One region of the Thermus brockianus genome, then DNA from elsewhere that is predicted to be linked to it. Evidence: riboswitches for the same ligand, from Rfam matches in the RefSeq annotation. Region 1 holds a riboswitch; the other holds the start of a gene.

What was found. Region 1 has a riboswitch for thiamine pyrophosphate ahead of thiE (thiamine phosphate synthase). Riboswitches for the same ligand answer to the same signal wherever they lie in the genome.
Region 2: it holds a riboswitch for thiamine pyrophosphate, as region 1 does, so the genes downstream of both, A0O31_RS02940 (thiamine ABC transporter substrate-binding protein) here and thiE (thiamine phosphate synthase) in region 1, are expected to answer to the same signal.

Annotation. Positions count from the first base shown of each region.
Region 1 covers NZ_CP016312.1:1,647,716-1,651,099, forward strand. Annotated here, with positions in the region: gene A0O31_RS08890 (nitrite/sulfite reductase) at 1-1,170, opposite strand, end outside; TPP riboswitch at 1,301-1,410, shown strand; gene thiE (thiamine phosphate synthase) at 1,481-2,101, shown strand; gene thiS (sulfur carrier protein ThiS) at 2,088-2,282, shown strand; gene A0O31_RS08905 (thiazole synthase) at 2,293-3,075, shown strand; gene A0O31_RS08910 (NAD(P)/FAD-dependent oxidoreductase) at 3,072-3,384, shown strand, end outside.
Region 2 covers NZ_CP016312.1:579,552-582,935, reverse strand. Annotated here, with positions in the region: gene A0O31_RS02945 (ABC transporter permease) at 1-465, opposite strand, end outside; gene A0O31_RS02940 (thiamine ABC transporter substrate-binding protein) at 469-1,503, opposite strand; TPP riboswitch at 1,523-1,616, opposite strand; gene A0O31_RS02935 (alpha/beta fold hydrolase) at 1,622-2,470, opposite strand; gene A0O31_RS02930 (hypothetical protein) at 2,440-2,679, opposite strand; gene A0O31_RS02925 (fuculose-1-phosphate aldolase) at 2,676-3,254, opposite strand; gene rpoC (DNA-directed RNA polymerase subunit beta') at 3,312-3,384, opposite strand, start outside.

The DNA.
Region 1 (3,384 bases):
CGTATGGGCGAGCCCTGCCTGCAGGAGGGCCTCGTAGAGCCCACCCAGGGCCTCCTCGGGCACAAAACGCAGGAGGAAGTTTTGGCTGATGGCGCTTCGGATCTCCCCGGCGTAGGTCTCGGCGATTTCCGCCAGGGCCCTGAGCCCTTCGGGGGTGATGTCCCCCAAGGGGAGGCGCACGGTGACGGTGTAGAAGCCTTCCTGCTTCTGCTTGAAGAGGTTGGTTCGCCGCCAGGCGTCAAAGCCGGGAGCGAAGGAGAAGGGCTTTCGGGGCGGGTTGGGGAGGCGAGGGGGCGGGTAGTCCTCGGGCGGGGCCCAGGCCTCGAGGTCGGCCCCGCTTGCCGTGAGCTTCACCACCCGCCTTTCTTCCCGCACCGCCTCCCGGAAGGCGGCGATGCCCCACTTCTTCACCAGGAACTTGAGCCGGGCCTGGGTCAGGACCTTGCGGTTGCCATAGCGGTCAAAGAGGCGGATGATGGCGAGCATGGTGGGGAGGAGGTCCTCCTCGGGGGTAAAGGCTTCCAGGAGCTCGGCGCTCATGGGGGCGGCGCCCAGCCCCCCACCCACGTAGATGCGGAAGCCCCGCTTGCCCCCCTCCACCGCCGCCACCACCCCGATGTCGTGGATGGGGGTGCGGGCATGGTCCGTGGCGCACCCTTCAAAGGCCACCTTGAACTTCCGGGGCAGGTTCTGCCCCACGGGGTGGCGGAGGAAGTAGCGGTAGGCCCTTTCCGCATAGGGGGTGACGTCAAAGGGCTCCTCGGGGGAGACCCCGGCGTAGGGGCAACAGGTGATGGCCCGGATGGAGTGGCCGCAGGCCTCGCGGGTGGTGAGGCCCACGGCGTTCACCGCCCGGAGGACCTTGGGCACGTCCCGCCGGTGCACGTGGTGGAGCTGCACCGCCTGGCGGGTGGTCACGTGGGCCAGGCGGTTTTCCGTATAAGCCTCGGCCACGTCCGCCAGGACCCGGAGGCCCTCTGGGGTAATGCGGCCCACGGGGAGCTTGATGCGGATCATGTGGTGCTCAGGGCGTCCCCGAATCCCGTAGATCCCGTTCTTGAGCCGGTAGACCCGGAAGTCCTCGGGGTCTTCCTCCCCGGCCTCGAGGCGGGCGATCATCGCCTCCAGGTACCGGATTTCCGCTTCCACCACCTCGGAAAGCCCTGCCATCTTCCCCTCCTTCCCCTCCCAGAGGGAGGGTTGCCGGGCATGGTATACCATTGAGCTCATGAATGTCAAGGGTATAAGGCCCTTTGTGTCCCCCTTTCCATTCCCTAGGCCCTTTCGTGGTAAAGTGGCCCTTGCAGGCTAGGGGTGCCCTAATAGAGGGGCTGAGAGCTGGGTCTTTCCCAGCAACCCTTGGAACCTGATCCGGGTAATGCCGGCGGAGGGAAGCCTATGCGGAGGATCCCCAATCCCCAAAACCCAAATGCCCCTTGGGCCGCGTGGGCCTTGGCCGCTGGCTTGAGGGGGTGAAAGGTTGTTTGGAAGGCTCTACTTGGTGGTGACCCCAAGGCCTGGCTGGACGTGGGAAGAGGTGCTTTCCCGTACCGAGCGGGCCCTTGGGGGTGGGGTGGAGGTGTTGCAGCTTAGGGCCAAGGACTGGGAGGCCAGGCCCATCCTGGAGTTGGGCGAAAGGATGCTGGCCTTGGCCCGGCGCTACGGGGTTCCCTTCTTCCTCAACGACCGCCCGGACCTCGCCGCCCTCTTGGGGGCCGATGGGGTGCACCTCGGGCAGGGGGACCTGACGCCCCTGGAGGCCAGGCGCTTTTTCCAGGGCCTCGTGGGCCGTTCCACCCACGCCCCCGATCAGGCCCTACGGGCCTTGGAGGAAGGGGCGGACTACCTTTCCGTGGGGCCCGTGTGGGAAACCCCCACCAAGCCCGGGCGCAAGGCGGCGGGGCTCGGCTACGTCCGCTTTGCAGCGGAGAACCTGGGGGAGAGGCCCTGGTTCGCCATCGGGGGCATCAACCTGGAAAACCTGGCGGCGGTCCTCGAGGCGGGCGCCCGGCGCATCGTGGTGGTGCGGGCCATCCTGGACGCCGAAGACCCCGAGAAGGCAGCCCGGGCCTTTAGGGAGAGGCTTTATGGTGTGGCTTAACGGCGAGCCCAAGCCCTTGGAGGGGAAGACCCTTAAGGAGGTGCTGGAGGCCTTGGGGGTGGAGCCGGAGCGGGTGGCCGTCCTCCTCAACGGGGAGGCCTACTCCGGCAGGGAGCTTCCGCCCCACGTCCTCCAGGAGGGGGACGAGGTGGAGGTGGTGGCCCTGATGCAAGGGGGGTAAAGGAGGATAGATGGACGCTTGGCAGGTGGGACCCATAACCCTCACGAGCCGCCTCATTTTGGGCTCGGGGAAGTTCCAGGACTTCGCGGTGATGCGGGAGGCCATAGAGGCGGCGCGGGCGGAGGTGGTGACGGTTTCCGTGCGCCGGGTGGAGGTGGGGGCCCCGGGGCATGTGGGGCTTCTGGAGGCCCTAGAGGGGGTGCGCCTCCTCCCCAACACCGCCGGGGCGCGCACGGCGGAGGAGGCGGTGCGGCTTGCCCGGCTCGGCCGGCTCCTTACAGGGGAGAACTGGGTGAAGCTGGAGGTCATCCCCGACCCCGCTTACCTCCTCCCCGATCCCCTGGAGACGCTAAAGGCGGCGGAGATGCTTCTCCAGGAGGGCTTCGTCGTCCTGCCCTACATGGGGCCGGACTTGGTTCTGGCCAAAAGGCTCGCCGCCCTGGGCACGGCCACGGTGATGCCCCTGGCCGCCCCTATCGGCTCGGGATGGGGGGTGAAGACGCGGGCCCTTCTGGAGCTCTTCGCCCGGGAACGCCCAGGCCTCCCGCCCGTGGTGGTGGACGCCGGGCTCGGCCTTCCCTCCCACGCGGCGGAGGTGATGGAGCTGGGCCTGGACGCCGTCTTAGTGAACACCGCCATCGCCGAGGCCAAGGACCCGCCCGCCATGGCCGAGGCCTTCCGCCTGGCGGTGGAGGCGGGGAGGAAGGCCTACCTGGCGGGGCCCATGCGGCCTAGGGAGGGGGCGAGCCCCTCTAGCCCCACGGAAGGGGTGCCCTTGGGGAGGCCAGGGTGAGGGCCGAGGTGGCCGTGGTGGGGGCGGGGATCATCGGGGCCCTGGCCGCCCACGAGCTCGCCAAGCGGGGCCTCGAGGTTCTCCTCCTGGATGCGGAGAAGCCCGGCGCCGCCACCCTGGCGAGCGCCGGGATGCTCGCCCCTTACCCCGAGGGGCTTTCGGGGGAGCTTCTGGAGGCGGGGCTTTTCGCCCTGGACTACTACCCGGAACTTTTGGCGGAGCTTGGGGAAAAGGGCTTCCCGGTGGAGGCGGGCTTCGCCGGCACCTTCGTGGCCGCCTTGAGCCCCGGGGAGAAGGAGGCCTGGGAGG
Region 2 (3,384 bases), 970 kb from region 1:
CCCCAGGGTCCTCGCCGCCGCCAGGGGCCCCTCGAGGCCCAAGGCCACCGGGAGGAGGACCCTTAGGGCGAGCCCCAGGTTGTAGAAGACGGCCGCCAGGAGGAGGAGGGCGAAGGTGCCGTAAAGGTCCACCCCCAAGACCCCCCGGGGGCCCAGAAGGGCCAAAAACCCCAGGGCCACCACCGGGGTAGGGAGGACGAAGGGCAGGGTGGAAAGGGAAAGGTAAAAGGCCCTTAGGGGAAATCGCCGCCGGAAGAGGAAGGCCAAGGGAAGGGCGAGGGTAAGGGTGAGGAGGGCCGAGGTCAGGCCGTACCCCAGGCTAAAGCGGTAGCGTTCCCAGTAGTAGGGGTTGGTCCAGGCGCTCCAGAACCCTTCCCCTAGGCCCAAAAGGAGGATCCGGAAGAGGGGGTAGAAGAGGGCGAAGCCGAGGAAAAGGAGGACCAACCCCCCGGCGAGCCGCGCCATCCCCTAGCGCCGCCCCCGGCGCACCGCCTCCGGGCTTTGCCCCTGGAGGACCACCTTGGTCCACTCCTCAATCCAGCGCTCCCGGTTCTCCGCCATGCGCTTGGGGTCAAGCCGGACGCTTCCCAAGGGTTCCGGGGCGAAGCGGAAGACCTCGGGGAGCTTGGCGTCCCGGCGGGCGGGGTACATCCACATCTCCGTGGGGATGTTCTCCTGCACGGGGCGGGAGAGGAGCCAGTCCACGAGCCTCCTCGCCCCTTCCAGGTTCTTGGTGCCCTTTAGGATGCCCACGAACTCCACCTGGAAGAAGGCAAGCTCGGGGAAGAGGTTCCCCGTGGGGGGCTCTTGGTACTTGCCCTCGGAGTAGTAGACCTCGGCGGCGGGGCTGGTGGTGTAGGAGACCACGAGGGGCCTATCCCCCTTGTACAGGGTGAAGTGGGTGTAGTAGGCCTCGCTCCAGCCCTTGGCCACCCGCACCCCGCCGTCCCTAAGCCTGGCCCAGAAGTCCAGGTAGCCGTCCTCGCCGAAACGGGCCACGGTGGCCATGAGGAAGGCGAGGCCGGGGGAGCTGGTGGCGGGGTTTTGCACGACGAGGAGCCGGGCGTACTCGGGCCGCGCCAGGTCCTCGGGCGCCTTGGGCAGGGGCCTATTCTGGAAGTAGGCCTTATCGTAGTTCAGGCTTACCCAACCGTAGTCCACGGGGAGGGCCCGGAAGGTGGGGTCCAGGAGCAGGGTGGCCTTGAGGCTTTGGATCGCCGGGCTCCGGTAGGGGAGGAGGATGTCCGCCTCCAACGCCCGGGAAAGGAAGGTGTTGTCAAAGCCGTAGAGCACGTCGGCGATGGGGGCGTTCTTGGTGAGGATGGCCCGGTTCAGGGTCTCCCCGGCATCCCCCGCCTTGAGGATGCGGAGCTTGAGGCCCGTTTCCCGCTCAAACTGGGCGATGAGGCCCTTGTCCAGGGAGAAGCTTTGGTGGGTGAGGAGCGTGACCTCTTGGGCCAGGCCGAAGGCCAAAAGGAAAAGGAGCGCCAAGGCTTTCCGCATAAAACCCCTCCTTGTCACCGGGAGGGGCCCGTCACCTTCCCTACGCCGGCATTACCCGGATCAGGTTCCAAGGGTATCTCTCAGCCCCTTTTGGGGCACCCCCGGTGACGCCCTCAGTCTACCACCCTTGGGGGGTGAGGACCTGGGTGAGGGCGCTGCGGAAGGCCTCGCCGAAGGCCTCGGGGGCGTCAATCCAGGGGTAGTGCCCGGCCTCCGGCACCACGCGGATGGGTGCCCGAAGGCGCTCCGCCACCTCCTCGGCGTAGGGGTAGCTGGTGCCGTCCCGCTCCCCCACCACCACCGCCAAGGCCTTGGAGGAGGGGGTGAGGTAGGGGGTGTAGTCCAGGCGCCAAAGCCCGTTTTGCAGGAAGGCCAGGGCCGGGGTGTCGGGGCCTAGGATCCCCGAGCCCTCCGCCAGCCACTCGTACTCCAGGCGCCCCCTTGGGCTTGGGAACATGAGCCGGTCAAAGAGGAGCTTGGGCTCGGCCTTAGCCAAGGCGGCCTTGAGGTTTTCCTCGGGGTCTTCCCCTGGGGTCAGGCCCGCTGCCTCCGCCAGGCGGGCGGCAAGCCAGGGAAAGCTCACCCAAGGCCCGAGGAGCACGGCCCCTTCCGCCTCGGGGTAGCGGCGGAGGATCTCCAGGGCCACCACCGCCCCGAAGCCGTGGGCCAGGAGGCCAAACCGCTCTATCCCCAGGGCCTCGGCCAGGGCCAGGGTGTCCTCCACCAAGGCGTCCACGGTGAAAAGCCTGGGGTCTTGGGGAAGCTCCAGGCTCCGCCCCGAGCCCCGCTGGTCAAAGTAGACCACGCGGAAGCCCTCCAGGTAGTCCTGGAGCCCTTCCCGGAGGACGTAGGCGTTGCCCCCGGGCCCCCCGTGGAGGACCAGAAGGGCGGGGGCGTGGGGATCCCCCACGTCCTCCACGTAAAGCTCCGCCTCCCCTACGGGGATGTAGCCGATTTCTTCCCGCATCCCCTATAGACTACCCCATCCTCCAGGGTAAAGGCCCAGACCCGAACCCCCGGGAGGCCTTCCGCCAGGGCCCTGGCCTCCTCCGAGGCCCCGAAGACCTCCAGGAGGAAGACCCCTTCCCCCGCGAGGAGCCAGCAGGGGTGGGGAAGCTTGTGGGCCAGGGCCTCCAAGGCCTTCCGATCCTTGCCCTCCACGAAAAGCACCCTCATCCCTTTCCCCAAAGCCGGTGGTAGAGGAGGACCTCGGCGCTCTCCTCCAGGGTGGTGAGGAGGCTATAGGCCTCCAGAAGGGCCTCCTCCGGCTTTTCCTTCGTCCCTTTGGCGAAGGCCCCATGCCCTCTGAGGAGGCAGACGGGGTGGTGCCGCAGGGCCTCCGCCACCGCCAGGGCCGCCTCTTCCGTGGCGGAGGTGGTCTTGGGGGAGAGGACGGGGACCTCTTTGAGGTAGATCTGGCCCTCGAGGTCCAGGGGCACAAGTTTTTCCAAGCTCAGGGAAAGGGCCACCGCCACCCGAGGGTGGGCGTGGGCCAGGGCCATGGCGTCCGTGCGCCGGTAGACCTCCCGGTGGATGATGCTCTCCACGCTGGCCCCCGGGGGGAAGGGGCCCTCCAGGGGCACCTCCAGGAGGTCCTCCGGGGTGAGCCGCGCCTTCTGTACCCCGCTTTTGGTGATGAGAAAGCCCTCCTTAGTGCGGGCGGAAAAGTTGCCGGCGGTGGCGGAGATGAGGCGCTGGGCGAAAAGGTCCTCCCCCACCTGGCGGAAGGCGGTGTAGAGCCTAGCCAGCATGGCCCCATTATGCGGGAAAAGGCGGCGGGGAAGCCCCGCCGCCCCATAAGCCCGCCCTTAAGCTTGCTTGCCCGGTTGCTCCCGCCTGGGTGCCCGGCGGACGGGGGCCTCCTTGGTGGCCTCCACCGCT